DNA from 3 places in the Fictibacillus sp. UD genome. Region 2 is predicted to be linked to each of the others. Evidence: riboswitches for the same ligand, from Rfam matches in the RefSeq annotation. Region 2 holds a riboswitch; each other region holds the start of a gene.
The links. A riboswitch is a leader RNA that binds a small molecule or an ion and turns the genes downstream of it on or off. The one in region 2 is predicted to bind S-adenosylmethionine.
Positions count from the first base shown of each region.

Region 1: linked by a shared signal. The riboswitch ahead of P8610_RS12260 (sulfite oxidase-like oxidoreductase) and the one ahead of P8610_RS06805 (bifunctional homocysteine S-methyltransferase/methylenetetrahydrofolate reductase) in region 2 are both predicted to bind S-adenosylmethionine.
Region 3: linked by a shared signal. The riboswitch ahead of P8610_RS17935 (LLM class flavin-dependent oxidoreductase) and the one ahead of P8610_RS06805 (bifunctional homocysteine S-methyltransferase/methylenetetrahydrofolate reductase) in region 2 are both predicted to bind S-adenosylmethionine.

Region 1 covers NZ_JARUHH010000006.1:179,739-187,686, forward strand. Annotated here, with positions in the region: gene P8610_RS12240 (ATP-binding protein) at 1-331, shown strand, start outside; gene P8610_RS12245 (vWA domain-containing protein) at 397-2,328, shown strand; gene P8610_RS12250 (hypothetical protein) at 2,382-2,573, opposite strand; gene P8610_RS12255 (hypothetical protein) at 2,741-3,031, shown strand; gene P8610_RS12260 (sulfite oxidase-like oxidoreductase) at 3,064-3,732, opposite strand; SAM riboswitch class I at 3,808-3,914, opposite strand; gene P8610_RS12265 (hypothetical protein) at 3,955-4,164, opposite strand; gene P8610_RS12270 (hypothetical protein) at 4,197-4,349, opposite strand; gene P8610_RS12275 (S8 family peptidase) at 4,521-5,699, opposite strand; gene P8610_RS12280 (hypothetical protein) at 6,021-6,200, shown strand; gene P8610_RS12285 (carboxymuconolactone decarboxylase family protein) at 6,207-6,464, shown strand; gene P8610_RS12290 (VOC family protein) at 6,509-6,880, opposite strand; gene P8610_RS12295 (DUF1648 domain-containing protein) at 6,999-7,496, shown strand; gene P8610_RS12300 (YpzI family protein) at 7,757-7,897, opposite strand.
Region 2 covers NZ_JARUHH010000003.1:93,727-101,674, reverse strand. Annotated here, with positions in the region: gene metH (methionine synthase) at 1-1,407, opposite strand, end outside; gene P8610_RS06805 (bifunctional homocysteine S-methyltransferase/methylenetetrahydrofolate reductase) at 1,400-3,250, opposite strand; SAM riboswitch class I at 3,319-3,434, opposite strand; gene P8610_RS06800 (precorrin-2 dehydrogenase/sirohydrochlorin ferrochelatase family protein) at 3,435-4,073, opposite strand; gene P8610_RS06795 (sirohydrochlorin chelatase) at 4,089-4,841, opposite strand; gene cobA (uroporphyrinogen-III C-methyltransferase) at 4,842-5,627, opposite strand; gene P8610_RS06785 (DUF3906 family protein) at 5,640-5,861, opposite strand; gene P8610_RS06780 (nitrite/sulfite reductase) at 5,877-7,505, opposite strand; gene cysC (adenylyl-sulfate kinase) at 7,531-7,948, opposite strand, start outside.
Region 3 covers NZ_JARUHH010000017.1:52,505-60,452, reverse strand. Annotated here, with positions in the region: gene P8610_RS17945 (peptide MFS transporter) at 1-1,021, shown strand, start outside; gene P8610_RS17940 (MetQ/NlpA family ABC transporter substrate-binding protein) at 1,140-1,952, opposite strand; gene P8610_RS17935 (LLM class flavin-dependent oxidoreductase) at 1,982-3,373, opposite strand; SAM riboswitch class I at 3,492-3,594, opposite strand; SAM riboswitch class I at 3,750-3,862, shown strand; gene P8610_RS17930 (acyl-CoA dehydrogenase family protein) at 4,151-5,314, shown strand; gene P8610_RS17925 (DUF817 domain-containing protein) at 5,462-6,244, shown strand; gene P8610_RS17920 (response regulator transcription factor) at 6,418-7,107, shown strand; gene P8610_RS17915 (sensor histidine kinase) at 7,104-7,948, shown strand, end outside.

The sequences.
Region 1 (7,948 bases), on a different contig from region 2:
GCTTAATGAGGCGTTAAAAAATCGCTTCGTTGTGATCGAAGTGCCTTATATTCAAGGTGATACATTAAAAGAAATGCTTAAAAACCAGTCTCAGCAAAAAGACGAAGACGTTCTCTCGAAGTTTGTCCAGCTTTCATCTGACCTTATCGGTCAGGCGAAAGCCGGCCATCTGTCCGAGGACGCCGCATCCATCCGCGCACTGCTAGATGCGGCCGACCTCTCCGTCTACTTGCCGGCGAAGCGCGCCATCCAGCGCGCTATCGCCGACAAGCTCGAAGATGCCCGCGAACGCGCCCTCGTTTCCAACGTGGCTGCGACACTGTTTGCGTAAGCTGGGAAATGGGGTCTGACCCCACACAATTTATTTCCCACGACGATTTTGGAGGTTTTCCCTAGATGAAATTCCTAATATTTGCGGATACAAAGATCGATTCTTTTGTTCACATGCAACTGATCGATCTTTCACGCTCACTCTCAAAAGTGGATAAAATGGATGTTTCGTTCTCGTACCACTCGTACCTTGAACGAAAAAGCGGCGTCACTCACGTCAGCCAATTCTGGAACCCATACCCGCGCGACATTCAGCTGGAAGGCTGGAAATCGGACGTGTATTTGCGCAGCTACGGAACGCAATTTCATACGGATGACCACGTGATTTGGAACACGCTTCAGCAGCTGAAATCCCATCCGCACCGGGAATTTCTCAAGCAGGTCCTTCTATTCGCGGAAGACTTCCGATTAGAACAGATCTGTACATATGACCGGCCGGGGATGATACATGCGTTTAAGCTGCGTAAAGAAACATTCCAGGTGCACTACAATCGGGAGTACCGAAAACATATTCAGCAAAAGCGTGAACTCGACGCGCTTTTTTGTCATATCATCCTTTTAGCCAATAAACGCTTTGTGACGGTGCCGCAAGAAACGCAAGCACTCTACCAAGAGCTGCGACCGCTGCTCACAAAACTAACGACAGCTCAATCAACACAAAACATTGCTGCAATTATCATCCAAATGGCTGAAATCATACAAGCATACACTGACCTGAAAGACATGAAAACCGCTTACCGCAGTTTCAGCGATCAGTCGAAACACACAGATACAACTCAAGAAAACGAACAGGATTTTGACGACCTAACACGCAACAACGAAACAAAAACGAAGAAAACAATTACTAAAGATGATGATTCCGAAAAGGATGAAGACGATCAAGAGAAAGAATCACACTCGTCCTGGCACGATGAAACATCTGACCCCCAGGATTCATTTTTACAAATGGATCTCGATCAAGGGACAAACACGGATTTATTAGGAGAAGGTGCGAGGGAGGCCGAAAGTGGAGATGCGGTGTTTGGATCGGTCCAAACGAGCGCGCAGTCGACGGACAATAACGACTTCAACACCGAAAACGAACACGAAGCCGAAACCGACAACAACCAAACTGGTTCCGACTCTGTCAACCATTTTCCATACGGGGAAGTAAACAAAAACGTAACCGAACACTTTGTTCCTGCAAAACAAGCATCACCAGACGAAATTGCGCAATACGATGAATACAACCAAGAAATTGCTCCGTTCGTCTCGCAGCTCAAACAAAACTTCTTAAAAACGATGGAGCACAAGCGAACAGCACCAAGAGAAGATCTGCATTTTGGAAGACTTGGGAAGAAGCTTACAAGACTAGCAACCGACAAGAACCCAAGACTTTTCCGAAAGAAACAAGAATCTCAGCATGAACTCGACACAACGTTCACGTTGCTCGTAGACTGTTCAGCGTCCATGTTCAACAAGATGGAAGAGACGCAAAAGGGTATCGTTCTTTTTCACGAAACGCTAAAAGCGCTCAGAATTCCGCATTCTGTCGTCGGTTTTTGGGAAGATGCTGCTGATGCTACAACGAACGACCAGCCGAACTACTTTCATGAGGTGATCTCCTACCGAAATTCACTTCATCAGTCAGGGGCATCCATCATCCAGCTCGAGCCGCAAGAAGACAATCGTGACGGCTATTCGATCCGGCGAATGGGTGAGGAGCTCACAAAACGGCTGGAGCAGCAAAAAATTCTGCTCGTTTTCTCAGACGGTGAGCCAGCTGCCTTTGATTACGAAACGCACGGTGTGCTCGATACGCACGAAGCGGTTACTCGAACTCGAAAACTCGGAATCGAAACGATCGGCATGTTTATAGCAAACGGAGAAATAACAGAGGAAGAAGAGAAGCTGATGCAGAACATTTACGGTCCGCAAAACGTTGTTGTACCAAGTGCTGCGGAACTTGTGGACTACCTCATGCCTGTACTGCGTAAATTGCTTTTTAAATCTTTATAAAACACCAAAAACGCCAGGGGCATCACAACCCCAGGCGTTTTTTTATGTATGTATTAATACTCTAGCAGCTTCAGCCAAGCAAAGATCACGCCAACAAACCCCGTGTAGCTAAAAATCCTGACAGACCACTCTGGTAAGGCTGTTCGAAGCAGGCTTGAGAATATGCCGACAATAATAAAAGCAGCCAGCAAAATATAAATTGAAATGATATCAAACGGAATCCGAAAAGACAGCCAGTGTTCCATCGCCAAACCTCCCCTAATATGGATAATATCGGTCAAAATGCCTTTACATTAAGAAAGAAATAAAAATTAGCACCCGAAATCCAGCATTCTAAACAGTTAAATCGGGCACCGGAACTAGGGCAAACGCATATTGTATGGTAGATATCAGGGTGTGAGGAGTGAATGGTTTGAACCAGCGTGTAGTAGACGTCATTTTAGCAGAAGCAGAAGAAGAATACTTAGCGAACAATAAGGACGGTGCAACGTTTGCAGCTGAACTCGCCTTACTTGCATCAACGCTAGTAACTGCCGGTGATTTCCTGGCAACTTTTAGTGCTGCCATCGCGCTAAAGCAAATCTACATCGATCAAGCGCAAGCTCAAAAAGATCAGCAAGAACAAGAAGCGCAGATGAAAGAAATCCAAGATCAGTTGACTGCACTCAAAAACGAAATCAAAATGCTAAGGGGGAAAAGGTAGCTTTACTTTTCCCTTTACTTTTTTCCTAACAATCAATCATACTCTTTCTTCTTCCACTCATCCTCAGGCATCTCAAACTCGTCGCTCGAGAAACGCTCCTCCTTGAACGGGTCACCGTACATATGAAACCCATTCTGCTCCCAAAAACCAGGCTGATCTTCCGCTAAAAATTCAAACTTTCGGATCCACTTTGCACTTTTCCAGAAATACAGATGAGGCACAATAAGACGAAGCGGGAAACCGTGCTTGTCTGTCAGCCGTTTACCTTCAAACGAGTGTGCGAGCAGTACATCGTCACGCAGCAGATCTTCAAGTGGCACATTCGTTGTATAATCGTAATCCGCGTGGACCATCACGTACTTCGCTTTCGGATCCACATTAAAGTGCTTCAGAAAGTCTGTAAACTTTACGCCCTCAAACGCATTGTCGAATCGTGACCATCTCGTTACACAATGAATATCGCGTACGACTGTCGTTTGCGGCATCTTCATGATGTCTTCAAAAGTAAATTCGACATGTTTCCCAACGAGTCCTTCTACAGATAACGACCATTTTTTCATGTCATAAACAGGCACGTCACCTTCATGCAAAATGGGAAACCGTTCCGTCATGACTTGTCCAGGCGGCAACCTGCCTTCAAGTTTTTCATCAACCTCAGGAACGCGCATCTTCTTTATGCGATCGGCTTTATTAAGACCCATAAATCACATCATCCTCTCTAATAAACTAAAAAACGCCCTCTTTTAAAAAAAGAGGACGAATGATTCCGTACAATCCTCTTATCTTTCAGTTTTGTAAACTGTTAGATGTAGCACCGTGCCTATAAAATAGGTGGTTGCCGGGCTTCATAGGGCTAAATCCCTCCGCCTGCTCGAAATAAGAGACCGAATAAATCGGCTGAAACGTTATAAAAGTTACACCTATTATGACATAGGGGCATGAAAAATCAATGACATTTCTTTAGATATTCCAAGATACAATACGACAATTCCGAAAATCGCTGTGCTGATCAAGAAAAAGTACACAATTTTTTCTTCTGCTTCTTTTTCGCTCTGTCTTTTTTCAACCTCAGTCGATTCGCTCTTGCCAGAACCTTGCGACGTTCGTTTCTTTTGCTTACCAAAACCAAACATAGGAACAACCTCCGCTCTTAACACGTTTCCTGTTAACAGTTTTTCATATAAAAGCGAATTTTAAACAAGATAGTTTTTGCAAAGCTTTGTTGCTCTTGGAAGTGTTGATTTTCGCTCCAGGCTGCTCGCTTTCCGCGGGGCAGGCGGTGAGCCACATTTGGACGTTTCACTCTTAAGTGTCTCACCTGCCCGCCTGTCCCGCAGGAGTCTCGCAGCCTTCCGCTCCAATCAACATATCAAAGAAGTAATTAGGACAAACCACCTTAAAAACCACATTCTTTTAGGATTTTAAACAAAAAACCCCTAGAAGTCTTATACAAAAGACTTCTAGAGGCTATGAAACAACTTTTCACAAATTATTGCTGTACGGCTTTTGCGGCATTAACACGGCCGTTTTGGAACAGCGTGCCTGTGCCTGTTACAGGATCTGCCGTATCTTCAAGCGCTGCACGGATTTGTGAAGCATTTTTACCTTGAGCGGCGAGAAGTCCAGCTACACCCGCAACAACAGGTGATGCCATGGAAGTACCTGAGAAACTCGCATACTGATTGTTTGGTGTTGTCGAATAGATGGCAACTCCAGGAGCAGCGATATCAACCCACGTACCAAAGTTAGAGAACGAAGCTTTTTGATCGTTTTGATCAGTAGCCGCTACCGCGATCGCGTTCGAATAGTAAGCAGGGTAGCTAGGAAGGGCTACACCAGAGTTGCCAGCCGCAGCTACAACAACGGAACCTTTATTCCAAGCATAGTTCACCGCATCTTGAAGCGTCTGCGTACCTACCGATCCACCAAGACTTAAGTTAATAACCTGCGAGCCTTGGTCAGCCGCATAACGGATGCCTTGTGCAACATCATCCAATGAACCGCTGCCTTCTGCGTCCAGCACGCGAACAGCTAGAATAGAAGCTTTAGGAGCGAGTCCTGCGATACCAACACCGTTATTCGTGTTCGCAGCTGCGATTCCGGCAACGTGAGTTCCATGTTCGTTCTCATCGATCGGGTCGTTGTCATCATCAACAAAGTCAGCACCCTTAATTACTTTTCCGGCTAGATCCGGGTGGTTATAGTCAACGCCTGTGTCAATCACGGCGATTTTTACAGATGACGCACTTTGCGTTGTGTCCCAAGCTTGCTCGGCACTAACTTTTTGAGGAGCGTATTGCTGCTTGTATGCAGGATCGTTCGGAACATAACTTGCATGAAACGTGGCATTTGGCTCAGCGTATTCAACCGAGTCAAGGTTCTCGAAATTCTTAACAGCTTCTGCCACACTGCCATCGACTTTTACAACGGTAAAGTCTTTCGTCACATCCACCACTTTACCGCCAAACTTTGAAACTGTATTTTCAACAGAGCTTGCAGCTGAAACAGAATCTTTAAAGTGTACGATAATTTCCTGAGATGCAGCTTCCTGCTTAGCTGAAGGTGTAAACGAAGCTTCCTTCACTCCTGACTCAGCAGCTGAAGCTGGAAGAGCCAAAGAGACGACTAGTGGTACTGATGCGGCAACTGCCACGAAACGCTTTAACATAAAAATCACTCCTCAGATGTATTTACCAAGCGACTTGGCTTTGGTTAGTAAGGAATTCAACAGCATTCTACAAAACCCTCTATTGTTATCTGAAAATAATTATAACTTACTACAACGCTGTCGAAAGCGAGACTTTTTATCTATGGTTAAAGCGTAACACGTGTAACCATTTTATTATCTTAAGATAAAGTTACGATAGTAAACATTACATAACAACTCTGTAAAGGAAGCGCAAATACGTGAACTGAAACAGAATAATGTGACACTTTGGAAAAATCATGTAAGCTTAAAAAGAAGTGTATATAAGGAGGAGGATAAAAAATGGCACGGTTACCTGAAGTGAATGTTGAAGGAACACCATTTAAAAAAGCCCTTGCTAATGCGCCGGGAATTCTTGATGCTTTTCAGCAAATGGACAAAGCACTGAACAACATCCTGGAACCAGAACTTATGGAAATGCTCCGCTTGCGTGCGGCCTCAAACAACGGCTGCGATTACTGACAAAGCATGGACTACGGGACTCTGGACGAGTCCACTCGACAAACAGCGATGAAACAAGGAAACTCTGAACTATCAGACCGCCAGCGGCTAGCTTTAGAACTTGCAGACCACATCATGGCTTATCATGGACAGCTGCCAGATGAACTTTACGGCCGATTAACTCAACATTTTACCCGCGAAGAAATCATTGCGCTCTTTTTCCAGATCGGAAGTAAAAACGGAGCAAACTGGTTTATTATCGCGATGGGAATAGAAAATAAATAAGGAATAAGAAAACGTCCAGAAATGAATCTGGACGTTTTTATGTATTATCTATGTTGATCTACAAGAATAGGATTTCCGTCTGGGTCTTCAATCGTGAAACTAGCGGGCCCTGTGCTCGTTTCATCGGCTTCCGTAAGCAGCTTTACTCCTTGTTCCTTAAGGTGCTTTTGAAGTTCGCGAATATCTGTAAACTCATCAAGGCTTTCGGCGTTTTGATTCCATCCTGGATTAAACGTTAGGATGTTCTTTTCAAACATGCCTTGGAAAAGACCGATTACACAACTTTCATTTTTCATGATCAGCCAGTTTTGAGTAATATCCCCGCCTAATGCTTCAAATCCCAGTGTTTCATAAAATGCTTTTGATTTGTGAATATCTTTTACATTTAAACTTACCGAAAATGCGCCTAGTTTCATAAGTCCTCCTATTGGAAAAAAGATACTTTAACTATAAATGTGAATTTCCACAAATACAATAAGAACGAAACTTTACCTGGAAAAAACCGTATTAGTCGAATAGAGGAGGTTGAACACAATGTATGAAATTCGGCCGAAACTTAAAATTCCTAAGACATTGCTCGAAAACATTCTTGATATAGTGGCGATTTGCTTGTTCATAGCATGTACCGGAAGTCTAATTATGCAATGGCCGTCCATCCCAGACACCGTTCCAACTCACTTTAACGCAGCGGGTGAACCAGACGGCTGGGGAAGTAAAATCAATCTTTGGATTTTACTCGTAATCGGATTGATGACATGGATTCTTCTTACGGTCGTTGAAAAATTTCCGCACATCTACAATTATTTTAATCTAACTCAAGAAAACGCAGAGAGACAATACAAAAATGCCCGTCTGATGCTGAATATGATTAAAAACGAGATGCTATTGTTCTTCGTTCTTATGAGCTGGGTGAGTACAGGAGTGGCACAAGGAGCTCAGGAGGGGCTTGGTGTATGGATTCTGCCGGTTTTTATTATCGGAATCACTGGAACGATCGCCCTTTTCATTGTAAGGTCGATAAAATTGAAGTAAGACAGGGGTGTGAACTCGATTTGTTGAGGGAATGCCTCTTTTTTTGTGATCCGTGTCCAGAGAGGATATTTTTCGATGAATGTATGTTTTAGATGTAGGTCACCTGAGAATTTCACGGTAACTTCAAATAATTTCACGGATAAAATATTTTAAACGATTTTCGACAAAAACCGCTAACTTTAGGATGCGCCACATTAAAAACGACCCAAAAAGGTAAAAATCACCTTCATGGGCCATCGGATTGGCTAACAAATCATTGATTACTGATCTTGATGATTGCGAGCACGCGCTTCATCAGGGCTTTCCATCTTAGCCGCGCCTGAATACTTCAAATCTTGATCACGGTCAGATTCAACGCGTCCAGACTCTCTCAGTTTCTTCTCTTGTCTGTCTTTTCCCATTCTAAAAACCTCCATTTCACAATGATTTTTCATAGTATGAGGAGTTATCCC
Region 2 (7,948 bases):
TACACCCATGCCTATTTCATCGATCGTTCCGACAACGACTGCCGCTCCATATTTATGTAGAAGCGGGATCACCTTTTCAAATCGTTCTTCACCGTCTTCTAAATTAATGGAATTAATGATGGCTTTTCCTTGTGAATATTTTAAAGCGAGTTCTAATACATCCTCGTCTGTTGAATCGATGACAAAAGGAATCTTCACTTTCTTAACCGCTTCTTTCATAAACTCTTCCATATCACTTAACTCATCGCGGTCAGGGTCAGCTAAACAAACATCGAGTACATGAGCGCCGCCTTTTACTTGAGCTCTTGCGATTTCAGCAGCTTCTTCAAACTTTCCTTCAGCAATGAGACGTTTAAACTTCCGGGAACCGATCACATTTGTTCTTTCTCCAACCATGATGGGTCTTAATGTTGGATCATCATATATAAAAGGTTCGATTCCAGAAACCATATGTGTTTCGTTTACTTGCACCTGTCGCGGGGAATAGTTTTTCATTACTTTTGCAAGTGCTGCGATATGAGCTGGTGTCGTTCCACAACAGCCACCTACAATGTTCAGCCACCCTTTTTCCGCGAATCCAGATAGTTTAGCAGCAAGAGATTCTGGTGTTTCATGATAGTTTCCTTCTTCATCAGGAAGTCCTGCGTTCGGATAACAGCTTATTGCTGTTGAAGACAAATGAGATAAGGAACGAATGTGATCCTGCATGAATTCAGGACCTGTTGCACAGTTTAATCCCACTGCAACTGGATTCATATGCTTTAACGATATATAAAAAGCTTCAATCGACTGACCAGCAAGCGTAGTTCCCATCGGCTCGATCGTTCCAGACACCATGAGGGGAATTTCTTTGCCTGTTTGTTTCATTGCTTTCTCTATCCCTAGATAGCCCGCTTTTACATTTAACATATCTTGGCTTGTTTCTAATAGGAGCAAATCCGCCCCGCCATCAATCAACCCGCGAGCTTGTTCGGCATACGATTCACGTAAAGCATCGAACGTCGTACCCCCTGTAACACTGAGCGTTTTTGTTGTTGGACCGAGTGAGCCCGCAACAAAACGAGGCCATTCCTTTCTTGAAACAGCATCAGCTGCTTTTCTGGCAATGGAAGCTCCAAGCTTATTGATCTCATAAGCTCGATGTCCCAGGTTGTATTCATCGAGCACAAGATTCGTTCCACCGAATGTATTGGTTTCGATAATGTCAGCACCTGATTCAAGGTATTTATGATGAATGGACAGGATAACATCAGGTCTTGTTACATTTAAATACTCATTACAGCCGTCATATTCTTCACCGCCAAAATCATCTGGTGTAAGCTTTGCTTCTTGAAGCATTGTTCCCATAGCTCCATCCATTACTAAAATCTTTAACTTCAGTTGCTGTTCGATTGATGACTTAAGCATTCTGTGACCTCCTGGCTAGTAGTGATGGATGGTTCGCTTTCGCATAATGTGCTAATTCCACAGTTAGTTCATAACGCATGAATGGAGTAATCAAGTAGATGCCGTTAAAGAGTTCCATAGCTGTGTCTAATAATGATTTTGCGATTAGCAAACCTTCTTTCTGGGCTTGAGTAGGATCATCTTTAAACTTGCTCATGCGATCCCTCACAGAGTCAGAAAGCTTTATTCCTGGTACTTCATGATGTAAAAACTCTGCGTTTTGTGATGAAGTTAGCGGCATGATGCCAATATAGATTGGTTTATCAATGTGTTTTGTTGATTCATACGTTTCAATAAGTCTCTCCTCTGAAAAAACAGGCTGACTTATAAAGTAATCTGCGCCATAAGCAATTTTCTTTTCTAAACGATCGACGGCTTTGTCAATGGACCGGATGTTCGGGTTGAAAGCAGCTCCGACCGTAAAAGAAGTTTTCTCTCCCAGCTCTTTTCCAGAAAGAGATAAACCCTGATTAAACTGTTTTATAAGTTTTATAAGTTCAAAAGATGTAACATCATATACGGACGAAGCACCTGGGAAATCTCCGACACTTGCAGGATCTCCAGTAACTGCAAGTATGTCATGAATTCCATGTGTGTGAAGTCCCATCAAGTGAGACTGAAGACCAATTAAATTTCTGTCGCGGCACGTAATATGAACGAGCGGACGAAGGTCAAGTTGCTTTTGAACAATTGATCCTAATGCAGAGTTACATACACGAGGTGAAGCAAGCGAATTGTCAGCGAGGGTAAGTGCATCGATTCCCGCTTCTTTTAAGGCTTTTGCTCCTTCCATAAAACGCAATGTGTCTAACTTGCGCGGGGGATCTAATTCAACAATGATGGATTGCTTTTTTTTAACTTCTTCACTAAGTGGAACGTAGTTAGGTTTTGATGCTGACTGAATAACCAATTTTCTTTTTACTTGCTTTACTTCTTTTTCTGTTACAGCCTCTAAGTCTTTAAGTTCTTGAGAGAAGGCACGAATATGAGCAGGCGTTGTACCACAACAGCCACCTAATAGACGTACACCTTGCTGTCTAAACAAATGTGCACACTCTTTAAAATAATCAGCGTCTCCTTCATATATAAAACGGCCATCTGTATACGAAGGGAGCGAAGCATTCGGAAAAGCTGATAGGAAAGCGGAATTTGGCAATGGTACTTCTTCAAGCGTCTTCAGCATGTGATATGGCCCTAGACGGCAGTTTAAACCAACAACATCAGCTCCAATGTTCTCTAATCGGTTCAACGCTTCCGAGATCGGTGTACGGTCTTGCAAAAATCCCACTTCCTGCAATGACACTTGAGTAATAATAGGTAGAGAAGTTTCTTTTCTAGCAATCTCTAAAACCGTTTCAAGCTCTTGCAGGTCATAATACGTTTCTAACTGTATGCCGTCTACATTCTCCATTAATAAACAATATAACTGCTCGCGAAAACTGCGCTTGATTTCATCTAGTGAGATGCTATTAGGTTTAATACCACGTATTCCACCGATCGTACCCACAACATATTCATTTTGAGCTGCGTTTCTAGCAATTGAAACAGCCGCTTTATTAATCTCTTTTACATGATCTTGAAGGCCATAACGTTCGAGCTTCGAATAGTTCGCTGCATACGTATTGGTTTGAATGATGTTAGCTCCTGCATCTAGATAAGCACGATGAATGTTATAAATCTGGTCTGCTTGAGAAAGATTTAACTCCTCATAACAAAAGTCAGATCCATAGGAATACAGAAGCGTACCCATCGCACCATCACCAATCAGTATCTTGTTTTGTTCTAAGTCTGTGATTAAACTCATAATAGCCTCCTTTATAAAAAATAAAAAAGCCTTCTATAAAAGAAGACTTTTTCTTATGCGCCGGGGTCTTCTTATCTTTACGAGTCTACAAATGAACTCGCAGGAATTAGCACCATTTCAGCTTAAAAAGCTGCTGGTTGCTGAGGTATCATAGGGCCGCTCCCTCAACCTCTCTTGATAAGGTCTATTCTTTTGTTGTTTTACTAGCTAGGTTTCGATCAACTTTGTTCATTAATGCCTGTTTATAGACATTTTGTTTTTCTTTATCACTTAAAAAGCGGGAATCTGTTAGTTCTCTTAATAATGATCTTCGGCATGCTTCCGGATATTCCTTTTTTATAATAGCTCTGCATTCAAATAAAAATTCTAAATACGTTTCATAGTCTTCACTAAATGTTTGCTGCAACTCTTTTTTTATTGACTTGGATAAACTCGGACTCGCTCCACCAGTTGAAACAGAGAGTAGTAGTCTACCTCTTCTTATAACACTAGGAACAATAAAGTTTCCTAATTCCAAATGATCAGCCACATTTACGAGCTGATTCGTTTTAGCATGAGAAGCGATCCAAGAGTTCGTTTCATTAGAGTTGGTAGCCGCAATGATTAGAAATGCTTCTTCCAAATCTTCACGTTTCACTTCTCTTTCGATCCAAGTTAACTTTTGTTCAGAATGCCATTCCTGAATTTCGTTAACAGCCGCTGGACTGATTACAGTAATTATTGCTTCTTCATTCAAAAAATCTTTAATTTTACGGTAAGCTACCAAACCCCCGCCTGCTACAATAACAGTTTTTCCAGACAAGTTTACATGTATGGGATACATAGCATTCCTCGCACTTTAAGAAAATGCATATTTCTTAGTCTCAAGTGTTTCATTGATACGTGTGAGTAAAACTTCTTTTAGTATCGGATGGTAGCCGAGTGTCTCACAAAGAGTTACAATTTGTTTAGATTGTTGCTGATAGCGGCTTATCGTATGTTTCATCCCGTTTCTTAACAACCCTGAAAATAGAAGATACGGCACAACGATAACTTGGTCATACAACTCGCGACTATTCCATAGAGCCTCTTCAAAGCTCGGTTCTGAACCAGTTAGAAAGCAAACTTGTATGCTAGGGATTCCGTAATGGTTTTGAACGTTTGACGCTATTGCTTCTAGGTCCTGCTTAACATCTGGATCGGTGCTGCCTCTGCCTACAAGGAGAATATGTGTAATTTTCTTTAGCTTGACCGCACTGTTCATAATTCTCTCCCACAATAAATGCGGAATGGCTTCATGTACACCGAAGGGACGCCCGTAAATCACTTCTACTCCTGGATATTTATTCTGCAAGTGGTGAAGTTCTTGCGGAATATCCATTTTTATATGATTAGCACTTAATAAGAAAACAGGAATAACAGAGATACTCGTTGCACCTTTTTGTATACACGTTTTAAAACCTTGAGCGATAGAAGGTTCAGCAAGCTCTAAAAAACAAATCTCTTTTATTGAAACATCAACTTGTGCCATACAAAGTCTCACAAATTCTTCCGCTTCCATTCGTCCTTTTTTCAGTCTTGTGCCATGACAGATAAAGAGCAATGCCTTCATTTACAAGGCCCCGCTTATGGCAGCAAGCTTACTCGGTTCTTCATGCAGCTGTTCAAACCATTTCAGTTCACTGCGAAGACGAACGACTTCACCGACAATAATCATGCTCGGATTCTCAATTTGTTCTCTAACCACGATTTCCTCAATCGTATCCAGTGTACCTGTAACGGTTCGCTGATTCTCTAAAGATCCCCATTGAACAAGGGCAACTGGTGTTTCTTTGCTTTTTCCGTGTCTCGTTAATTGTTTACAAATATAACCTAGGTTGCCCACTCCCATATAAATCGCTAACGTATCAATACCGTTCACTAGACTCTCCCATTTCAGTTCATCATCTTCACCCTTTTTTCGATGACCTGTAACGACCGCAAAGCTTGAAGCGATGTTTCGATGTGTAACAGGAATACCTGCATAAGCTGGTGCTGCAATGCCTGATGTTATTCCAGGAATCACCTCAAACGGAATACGGCTTTTTGCAAGTGTTTCTGCTTCTTCTCCGCCTCTTCCAAACACGAAGGGGTCTCCGCCTTTTAACCGAGTTACTACTTTTCCTTTTTGAGCGTGTTTAACTAAGAAACTGTTAATCGTTTCTTGCTTCATGAAATGGTAGTTCGGCAGTTTACCGCAATAAATTAAGTCGCATTTCGGTTTTGCATAAGATAGCAGTTCTTTACTCACTAATCGATCATATAAAATAACGTCTGCTTCTTCTATACAACGAAGACCTTTTACAGTTATCAATCCCGGATCACCCGGTCCAGCTCCGACAAGATATACTTTTCCCATCATCATCACTCCTTAAGGATTTAATATCGTTTCACGTTCATAAAGCACGAACCCGTTGCCCGTACGAATTCTTTTCTTTTCATAAAGAGAGATCTCGTCAACATTAGGCTGTTTCAAAAAATACTTCTCAAGTTCTATGTCAACTAACTGAAAAGCTTGTTCATCTGTAGAAGCGGCTATCACAACAGGAATAACCGTTGATTTTGAAATGACTTCAAATCTGTAAAGATACATGGCGAGACCCCCATTTTATGAGACTTTTTCTTCTAATTCTTCAGCAATCTGGTTAAGATTACTTTGAAGCTGTTGTATACCAACGCGGTCTATATATTCAAAAAAGGTTTCTGATGGAAGTTTCGCAGCTTTAAAGGTTTTAAGGAAGCGCAGCAACACTTCATCAAGCAAATCCGCATGAAACTTTCCTTTTAGCTTTTCGTTAAACTTTCCTCCATCATCAAGTGTGCCTCCAACATAAATCTCAAAGGCTTGAACCATCTTTTTCTCTTTTGTTTTTAACAATACGCCTTGTAGGCCAATATCTGCGATTTGACGCTGACCGCATGAGTTAGGGCAGCCTACCATATGAATTCTAACGGGAACGTCCAAGGCTATTCTTTGATCGAGAACTTCTGCTATTCGGCGCATCCGTTCTTTCGTTTCAACAAGTGCTAAATTGCAATACTCGATACCGGTACAAGAAACAGAATGACCAATGAAAGATAGAGGCTGTGTGGTGATGCGTTTGAAAATGCCTTCTTTTAAGAGTGGCTCAACGTTTTCATGCTTTACGTTAGGAATGATTAAATTTTGAGAATTTACCGTTCGAATTTCACCGTTTCCGTATATCTTTGCAATTTCAGCAAGCTCTAATACCTCATCAGCATGAAGTCGGCCAACAGGTACGTTGAAACCGATATAACTCAATCCCTCTTGCTTTTGTGGATGAACACCATAAAAGTAGCCACCGTTCCACTTTTTGAGCGCATCTTTTCCTTTAGAGTGAAGGGGTCCAGTGTATTCTAATAGTTTTTCTTTAAATTTTTCCGGTCCCCAATCCGCCATCAAGAATTTAAGACGTGCAAGGTGACGCTTTTCCCGATATCCGTAGTCACGGAAAATCGTAGTAATCGCGATGGAAACCTCTTTTACTTGATGCGGTTCAATAAACACATCAAGCGGTTGTGCTAAGAATGGTCTAGATGATAGACCTCCGCCGATTTTTATATGAAATCCTGGAATCTCTTTATCTTCAACCTCTTTATAAGCAGGCGTAAATGCCACACAGTTAATTTCAGCGTGAGCACTATTGTTCACATTTGAACTAATGGACATTTTGTATTTTCTCGGCAAGTTAGAGAAATCTTCATTATGCTGAAAGAACTCATATACTTCTTTTACGATTTCTGTTGTATCGAATAGTTCATATGGATCGATGCCTGCAATTGGGTTACCCATAATGTTTCGGGTAATGTCTCCGCATGCTCCAGCGCTCGATAACCCAACTGCTTCCAACCGACTAAAAATGTCGGGAATTTGTTCGATTGTCAGCCAATGAAACTGAATAGCCTGACGTGTCGTTATATCAAAAACAGATCTTCCATAATCTTTGCAAATATGAGCAAGAGCTTTAACTTGTTCATAGCTTAAAATTCCTGATGGAACATTAACCCTCATCATAAAGTATCCGTCTTCTTTAGGGCGCTGCAGATAAAGTCCGGCCCACTTGAAACTATCCCATTCTTCTTTCGGAATAGAAGAAAAGCCACCTTGTGCGTAAAGAGGAATATCTTCAAATATCTTTAACCCATCTTTTACGAGCTTTTTTTGTTCTGTTTTATTAATCTTCGGATTATCTGCCCACGCTTTTTCATATGCCATCGTTTTCGATCTCCTTTATCGTTAGTTAAATCAGATTCCTGTTTTTCAAAAAGTCTAAGATGACCTCAACACTCTCGGTAACGCTTTGTTCGTTCGTATGAATGGTAAGAGCAGGTGATATCGGTTCTTCGTAAGGTGAATCAATTCCAGTAAAGTCACGGATTTCACCTTTTCGCGCTTTATTGTACAATCCCTTTGGATCTCTTTTCTCACATTCTTCAATTGGACAATCAACAAAGATTTCAACAAACTCTTCTTCTGAAACAATTTCCTTTGCTTTCTCTCGATCTTTTATGAATGGCGAGATAAATGCTGTTAGCACAACGGTTCCATTATCTACAAACAGCTTGGAAACTTCAGAGATTCTGCGAATGTTTTCCGTTCTATCTTCATCTGAAAACGATAAATCACGGTTTAATCCATTTCTGATGTTGTCTCCATCC
Region 3 (7,948 bases), on a different contig from region 2:
TTTCAGTATTTTCTATATGGGTATTAACTTAGGTGCTTTCCTATCTCCATTAATTGTAGGAGAAGTTTCAAAAACGAGCTTCCATCTAGGATTTGGGATTGCAGCACTTGGTATGCTATTAGGACTAATCGTATTTGCTGTTACTAAGAAAAAGAATCTTGGTCTTGCAGGTACTGTTGTTCCTAACCCATTATCTCCAGCTGAGAAGAAAAAAGTATCATTAATCGTTGGTATTAGTGTGGTTGTGTTAGCTGTAATTCTAGGTACAACAATTCCTGCTGGTATCTTTACATTAGACGTATTCATTACATTAGTTGGTATTTTCGGTATCACGATTCCGACAATCTACTTTATTGTTATGTACCGTAGTCCTAAAACGACGGCTACTGAGCGTTCAAGAATTATCGCTTATATCCCGTTATTCATTGCATCTGTAATGTTCTGGGCTATTCAAGAACAAGGTTCTACAATTCTTGCTGTATATGCAGACAAGCGTACGGACCTTGAATTTGCAGGTATTACGATTTCACCTGCTTGGTTCCAATCATTGAACCCGTTATTCATCATTGTTCTAGCTCCATTATTTGCTTGGATCTGGGTAAAGCTTGGTGATCGTCAACCGACAGTACCAAAGAAATTTGCTTTAAGTTTATTATTTGCCGGATTATCATTCCTAGTTATTCTTCTTCCTGCATACTTTGGTGGAGAAGATTCTCTAGTTAATCCATTATGGCTTGTGCTTAGTTACTTTATCGTTGTACTTGGTGAGCTTCTCTTATCACCAGTTGGTCTTTCAGCAACAACGAAACTTGCACCTGCTGCATTCTCTGCACAAACGATGAGCTTATGGTTCTTATCCAGTGCAGCTGCACAGGCAATTAACGCACAAATCGTTAAATTCTATACAGATAAAACAGAAATGATGTACTTTGGAGTAATTGGTGGAGTAGCCATTCTTCTAAGTATTATCCTATTCATGCTCTCGCCTAAGATTCAAGGGTTCATGAAAGGTGTTCGTTAAGATCTACATGCCAAAAACCACTGACATGATGGAAATTCCATTATGTCAGTGGTTTTTTTTTTTTGCTGTTCTTGTAAACTTTGTTGCTGTGCGTACAAATCGTGCTGAAAAGTAGTAATTACTTATTCATCCAATCTGGCTTATGAAACTCATTAAAATCACTCTCTATTACTTTCCTAAATTCATCTGATTCTACTGCTGCTTTAAGATCTTTCGCTAGCTTAGAATTCTTATCTTTTTCAAGCACAACAATTCGATTAATGATTTCCTCAGGCAGTTTGTCTTTAACAAGGGCATCCTTCAGGTCCAGTCCTGAAGAGAGAGCAAAGTTTCCGTTTACTGCTGCCAAATCTACCGAATCTAGTGTTCGAGGAGTTTGTGCAGCCTCTACAGGCTGAAATTTAAGGTTCTTCGGATTTTTGGTAACGTCTTTTTCCGATACTTTTAAAGGATTTGCCGAACCGTCAATCTCAATTAAGCCGTTATCTCTTAAAACGGTCAATCCTCTTGCTAAATTAGTTGGATCATTCGCTAGGGTAACCGTGCTTCCAGGCTTTATTTCATCTAGTGATTTGTATTTCTTAGAATAAATGCCGATCGGTGCAGTGGGTACTGTTATGACAGAAGCGAGTTTCATATTATTCTCTGCACCAAAAGCGTCCATATAAACTTTATGCTGAAAAAGGTTGGCGTCCAAAGAACCGCTTTTCAATGAAATATTGGGCTGAACATAATCATTGAACTCTTTCACTTCAACGGTGTATCCTTTTTTCTCAAGATAAGGTTTTACCCCTTTTTCAAGCATATCACTATATGGAACGGTTGCACCTAGTGTGATTTTCTTTGTTGCTTTTTCTCCTGATGCACCACATCCTGTTAGCAGTACGCTAATCAAGATCCCTGCAATTAAAATTAACGAATATCTCTTCAATTTGTCTCTCTCCCCACTCTTCTAATTATTTATTTACTCTCCGCAAAAACACGTCTGAATTTGGCTGCCGGATGGTCTTCTGGCAATAGAGGCCCACCTTGAGAAAATAATTTTTCCCGGAGCGTGCCTTTGTTGTATTCTTTTTTGTAAAGTCCTCTCTCTTGAAGAACAGGAACAACTAACTCCACAAAAGACTCTAAATCTCCTGGTGTTACAAGGTGATTTAAGTTGAAACCATCCACTCCAGACTCTTCAAATTGTGCCTGAATGCCATCTGCTACCTCTTCAGGGTTGCCAACGATAAAACTTCCTCTGTCAGGTGACTCAAAACGATTTAAAACTTCTCCCACCGTGAGCGGCTTAGGGGCATCCGTAGTGAGCGTTGCAGCTTTATAATGTCCGCCTTCTGTTGATTTTTTGTATCCAAAAGGAAGATCAGGATCTAGCTCTTCATATTCAGCAATATCATAACCGCTTGCTCCGTATTGTGCTTTTGCAGCATCAGCACTCCACACGTTTGCATATGATCTAAACTTTTCTTCTGCTTCCTCTGTTGTTTTTCCGACCACCACGTTTAAGAACGAAAAGATCTTGATGTTTTCTGGGTTGCGTCCGTATTTTTCTGCACGCTCTCGAATGTCGTTCGTATAATAGCGAATTCTTTGAGGTGTTGGGCCGCCAACAAAGATACACTCTGCATGCTTTGCTGCAAAATCACGCCCCCGCTCGGACGTTCCAGCTTGATAAATAACAGGTGTTCTTTGTAGCGAAGGCTCACTTAAATGTGGCCCTTCGACACTAAAATATTCCCCTTTATGATTAATCTCATGAACTTTCTCAGGATCTACAAGCGTATTGTTTTCGTGGTCTTCAATAAATGCACCATCTTCCCAGCTGCTTTCCCAAAGCTTGTATGACACTTCTAAATATTCATCAGCGATGTTGTACCTCTCATCATGTTTAATCATATCTTCTAAACCAAAATTCCTTGCAGCGTTCGGCAAGTAAGACGTGACCACATTCCAAGCGATACGACCTTTTGTTAAGTGATCAAGTGTGGAAAACCGTCTCGCGTTGCCAAAAGGCTGTTCATACGTAGTACTAACCGTTACGGCAAACGATAGATTTTCTGTAACACTCGCCATCGCAGATATGAGAAGCGCCGGATCATTCAGCGGTACTTGAAGTCCATCACGGATTGACGGATGCTTGCTTTTTTTGTACACGTCATAAACGCCAAGCACATCTGCAAAAAACACAGCATCAAACTTCCCTTTCTCTAGAAGTTTTGCGTATTCAATCCAATAATCCAGATCCTTATAGTTTCTATGTCTCTTGTTCTCCGGGTGCTTCCAAAGGCCATGAGAATTATGCATAGCACTTGTCATCTCAAACGCGTTAAACAAAATTTCTTTACTCAAAATTGTTTCCTCCGTTGCATAGAATTTTTTTGTACCCGTTCCAAGAGAAAATGAAAAAACCTCTTCAAATTAAGAAGAGGTTTAAAGATACGTCAAAAAAAACATACGTATACGTCTCCTCTTATCTTTCAAGCTACAAGCTTGCTGGAATTGGCACAGTACTAAAAATAGTTGTTGCCGAGGCTTCAAAGGGCCAGTCCCTCCACCTCTCTCGATAAGGAATCGATAATATTCAATTTAGTAACGAAATATACAGGAATAAAAATAGCCTGTCAATGAAATTTAGAGAAATAAAATAATTTTCTTAACAATCTGTTTTTAGTTGACAGCGGTTTACTTTATCCTCTATAGTGATGACTAATAATTAAATAATTGTATCTTATCAAGAGTCAGGGGAGGAACTGGTCCTACGATCCTGCAGCAACCGCTTTTATTAAAAGAAAGGTGCTAATTCCAGCAGATGTTCTTTGAATGTCTGATAGATGAGAGAGCGTGTTAGCACATGGAATCTACGTCCTCTTTCGTCTTTGAAAGAGGGCTTTTTTGTGCTTGGTTGTCCATCGATGTCATGTGAGCGGTTGATTTCCGTTCCAGGTGCTCGCTTTCCGCGGGGCAGGCGGTGAGCCACATTCGTACGCTTCACTTTTAAGTGTCTCACCTGCCTACCTGTCCCGCAGGAGTCTCCCACCTTACACTCCAATCAACTTTTCAATGAAGTCCTTTTATAAGACCAAATACTAAAACCAACTTACATAAAAATAACTTTAGGAGGATACCATGAGCATATCTTTGAGAAAAACCATCCAAAAACATAGTTTTGAAGAAGCGATAAATACCGCTCTAGAACTAAAAGAAGTTTTCAAGAATCGGGCAGAATTTGTTGATCGTGAAGGTGTTTTTCCTTATGAAAACTTTCAAGACCTAAAGAACCATGACTTCCTTTCCCTCACCATCCCAAAAGAATATGGAGGAAAGGGATTGAACCTGCTTGAGTTATTAACGATACAAGAGCACCTTGCTGAAGGAGATGCACCTACTGCCCTCTCTCTTGGGTGGCATCTGGGTACTCTTTTAGAGGCGGCAGAAAACCGGCATTGGAAAGGCGACGCGTTCGCTAATCTTAGCCGAAAAGTTGTTGAACAAAAAGCACTCATTAACTTGGCACAAACAGAGCGCGCGACAGGAAGTCCCTCTCGAGGGGGTATACCTACTACAACAGCAGTCAAGAAAGCAGACGGATGGCTGATTAACGGAAGCAAGGCTTTTACTTCTATGGCAGAAGCCCTTGATTACTCGGTCATCACAGCCACAATCTCAGAAACCAACCATAAAGGATTTTTCTTAGTAAATCACAAAGAAAAAGGGGTTTTTGTAAAAGAAACATGGGACAGCATCTCGATGAGAGGAACAAAAAGTGATGATCTCCTATTGAACGACGTTTATGTAGCTGAGGAAAATTTACTTGTCGTAGAAGATGGGAAGAACCTCGTACCTAAAGGCTGGTATCTGCAAGTGCCTGCTGTATACCTAGGGATCGCAAGAGCAGCGCGGAATTACGCAATAGAATTTGCGTCAGAGTATAGCCCTAACACCTTATCAGGACCTATCTCAGATGTGCCAGAAGTGAGAAGAAAGATTGGCAAGATCGAACTTGAGCTATTTCAAGCAAGAACGATTCTTCACGCCGTTGCTGAAAAATGGGTAAACCACCCTGAACAACGTCAGAATCTAGGTACAGAACTCGCTGCAGTTAAGCATTCTGTAACAAACAGCGCGAACAGAGTGGTTGATCTCGCGATGAGAATCGTTGGGGCTAGAAGTCTTTCTGTACAAAATCCGCTCCAACGGCACTTTCGAGATGTAAGAGCCGGTCTTCATAATCCACCAACAGATGATGCGATTGTCTATTCATTAGCGGATGCAGCGCTGCCAAAGAGGTAAACTCTTTTCACAAGACTTACATGGATCTGTCAACTGACAGATCCATGTTAAAATAAACAGCTTTTTGTATGATGTGCTTCTGAACACCATAGGTTATTATAGATACAATATATTTCCATATTAATTCTATAAAAAGGTGGTTGGCTCATGAGGGCGCTCGTTCAGTTCACATACTTACAAGCACTTTCTTGTATCTTTCCTGTCGTTATCTTTGGCGCTTTAGCACTTTCAAAGTTTATAAGCATCCCTCTCATACCACGATACGATTTTATCCTAATCGTTTGCTTGCTGACCCAGATCGTTATGATCCTGACAAAACTAGAAACGATAGATGAACTTAAAGTCATCTGTGTCTTTCACTTGATTGGCCTTGCTTTAGAATTGTTCAAAGTTCATATGGGCTCGTGGAGCTATCCTGAAGAGGCATATACAAAGATCTATGGCGTTCCCCTGTACAGCGGTTTTATGTATGCAAGCGTTGCAAGCTATATCTGTCAGAGCTGGAGACGATTAGATCTTCACATTACAGGATGGCCTAATCCCCTGTTTTCTTTTGGAATATGTTTTCTGATCTATATGAATTTCTTTACACATCATTTTTTAATCGATGCAAGATGGATATTGATTCTTCTTCTTTTTCCGATTTTCTATCAAACAACTGTTCATTATCGAATTCTCAACAAAGTATATAAAATGCCTATCATTCTTTCCTTTTTATTAATTGGATTTTTTATCTGGATTGCAGAAAACATTACAACCTTCTTAGGAGCATGGCAGTACCCGAATCAGCAAGCCTCTTGGTCACTCGTCCATCTCGGTAAGATCAGCTCTTGGTTCTTACTCGTCATCATCAGCATCATTATTGTAGCTCAGTTAAAACGGATAAAAAGTCATCAAAAAGAAGCGCCTATTCATACTAAAAACCTTTAGCATTGGCTTAAAAAACCAGTGCTTTTTTTATTGTTTCATGTGAAACATTATTAAAAACTAAGCGCCTAAGAAACTCTTTAATAGAGAATTATCTATATAGAGATTCTAGTAGTAAATATCCAGGTTTTGCTATAAACTCAACACATACAACTATCCTGATGTGGTGATAATAAATGTTTAAGATTCTACTCATTGAAGATGATATAACGTTATTTAGCGAGTTAAAAGAACGTTTATTTCAATGGTCTTATGAAGTTTATGGTATTACAGACTTTACCCGAGTCACTCAAGAGTTTACTAACATTAAACCTGATTTAGTCATCATCGATATCCAGCTGCCTAAATTTGATGGCTTTCATTGGTGCAGAAATATTCGGTCTCACTCCAATGTTCCCATTATCTTTTTATCCTCTCGCGACCATCCGAGTGACATGGTGATGGCCATGCAGCTTGGAGCGGATGATTTTGTACAAAAGCCCTTCCATTTTGACGTATTAATCGCTAAGATCAATGCGATCTTACGACGTGTTTATAACTACAACACCGAAGCGGTATCCTTGAAGTCGTGGTGCGGGGCAACCATAGACTATGAAAAAAATTTAGTAACAAACGATAACGGCTCTGTTGAACTGACAAAGAATGAAATGTTCATTCTTAAGCTTCTGATTGAACAAAAAAATAAAATCGTTAGTCGTGACAATCTCATAAACAGCTTATGGGATGATAAACGTTTTATTAGTGATAACACGTTGACCGTTAACGTAAATCGACTGCGAAAACGTCTAGATGAGATCATGTTAGGTCAATATATTGAAACCAAAGTAGGCCAGGGATATATGGCGATTGAAGAGGACAACGTATGATTAAGCGCTTTTTAACAGAAAGAAGAAGCTGGATCCTGTTCTTCCTTCTTCAACAGGTGATTTTATTATTTGTCGCTTATGTAGATCCAGCCATCTCCCTGTCTGCTGTAAGTTATTTTGTTTTTTTATTCTTTCTTCTCCTCTTCTTATTTTTATTTCAACGTTATCAAAAAGAGACAGCTTTCTATAAAACGCTAACCGAAAGAGAAAGCGACCTTGATGCTTCTACTCTCCTTTCACCTAGGTCTCCTTTTGAAGCGATTATAGAGAAAAGTATCATCGAACAAACACAACATTTAAAGCAAACCGCTTCTTACAATAGAATTGAGATTGAGCAAGAAAAAGATGAGATGCTGTCTTGGATTCATGAAGTCAAAACGCCTTTAACAGCCATGCACTTAATGATTCAGCGGATAGACGATGACGTATTTAAAGCTGATTTGACGTATGAGTGGCTTCGTATTCATCTTCTGCTCGATCAGCAGCTCCATCAAAAGAGAATTCCTTTCATTAAAAACGATCTTTATATGGAGAACGCTGATTTAGAATCTCTTCTTTTTTCTGAACTAAAAACACTGCAGTCGTGGTGCATTCAAAAAGGGATTGGGTTTGATTTTGATCTGCAGATTACGCATGTTTTAGCTGATACAAAATGGCTTGCATTTATCATTCGTCAAATCCTTACCAATGCCGTAAAGTATAGTGATTCCTCGGATATCTTGATAAAAAGTTATGTGCAAGATGAACGTACATACCTTGAAATTAAAGACTCTGGACGTGGAATTGACGAGCGAGATCTACCCCGTATTTTTGATAAAGGATTCACTTCAACTACACAACA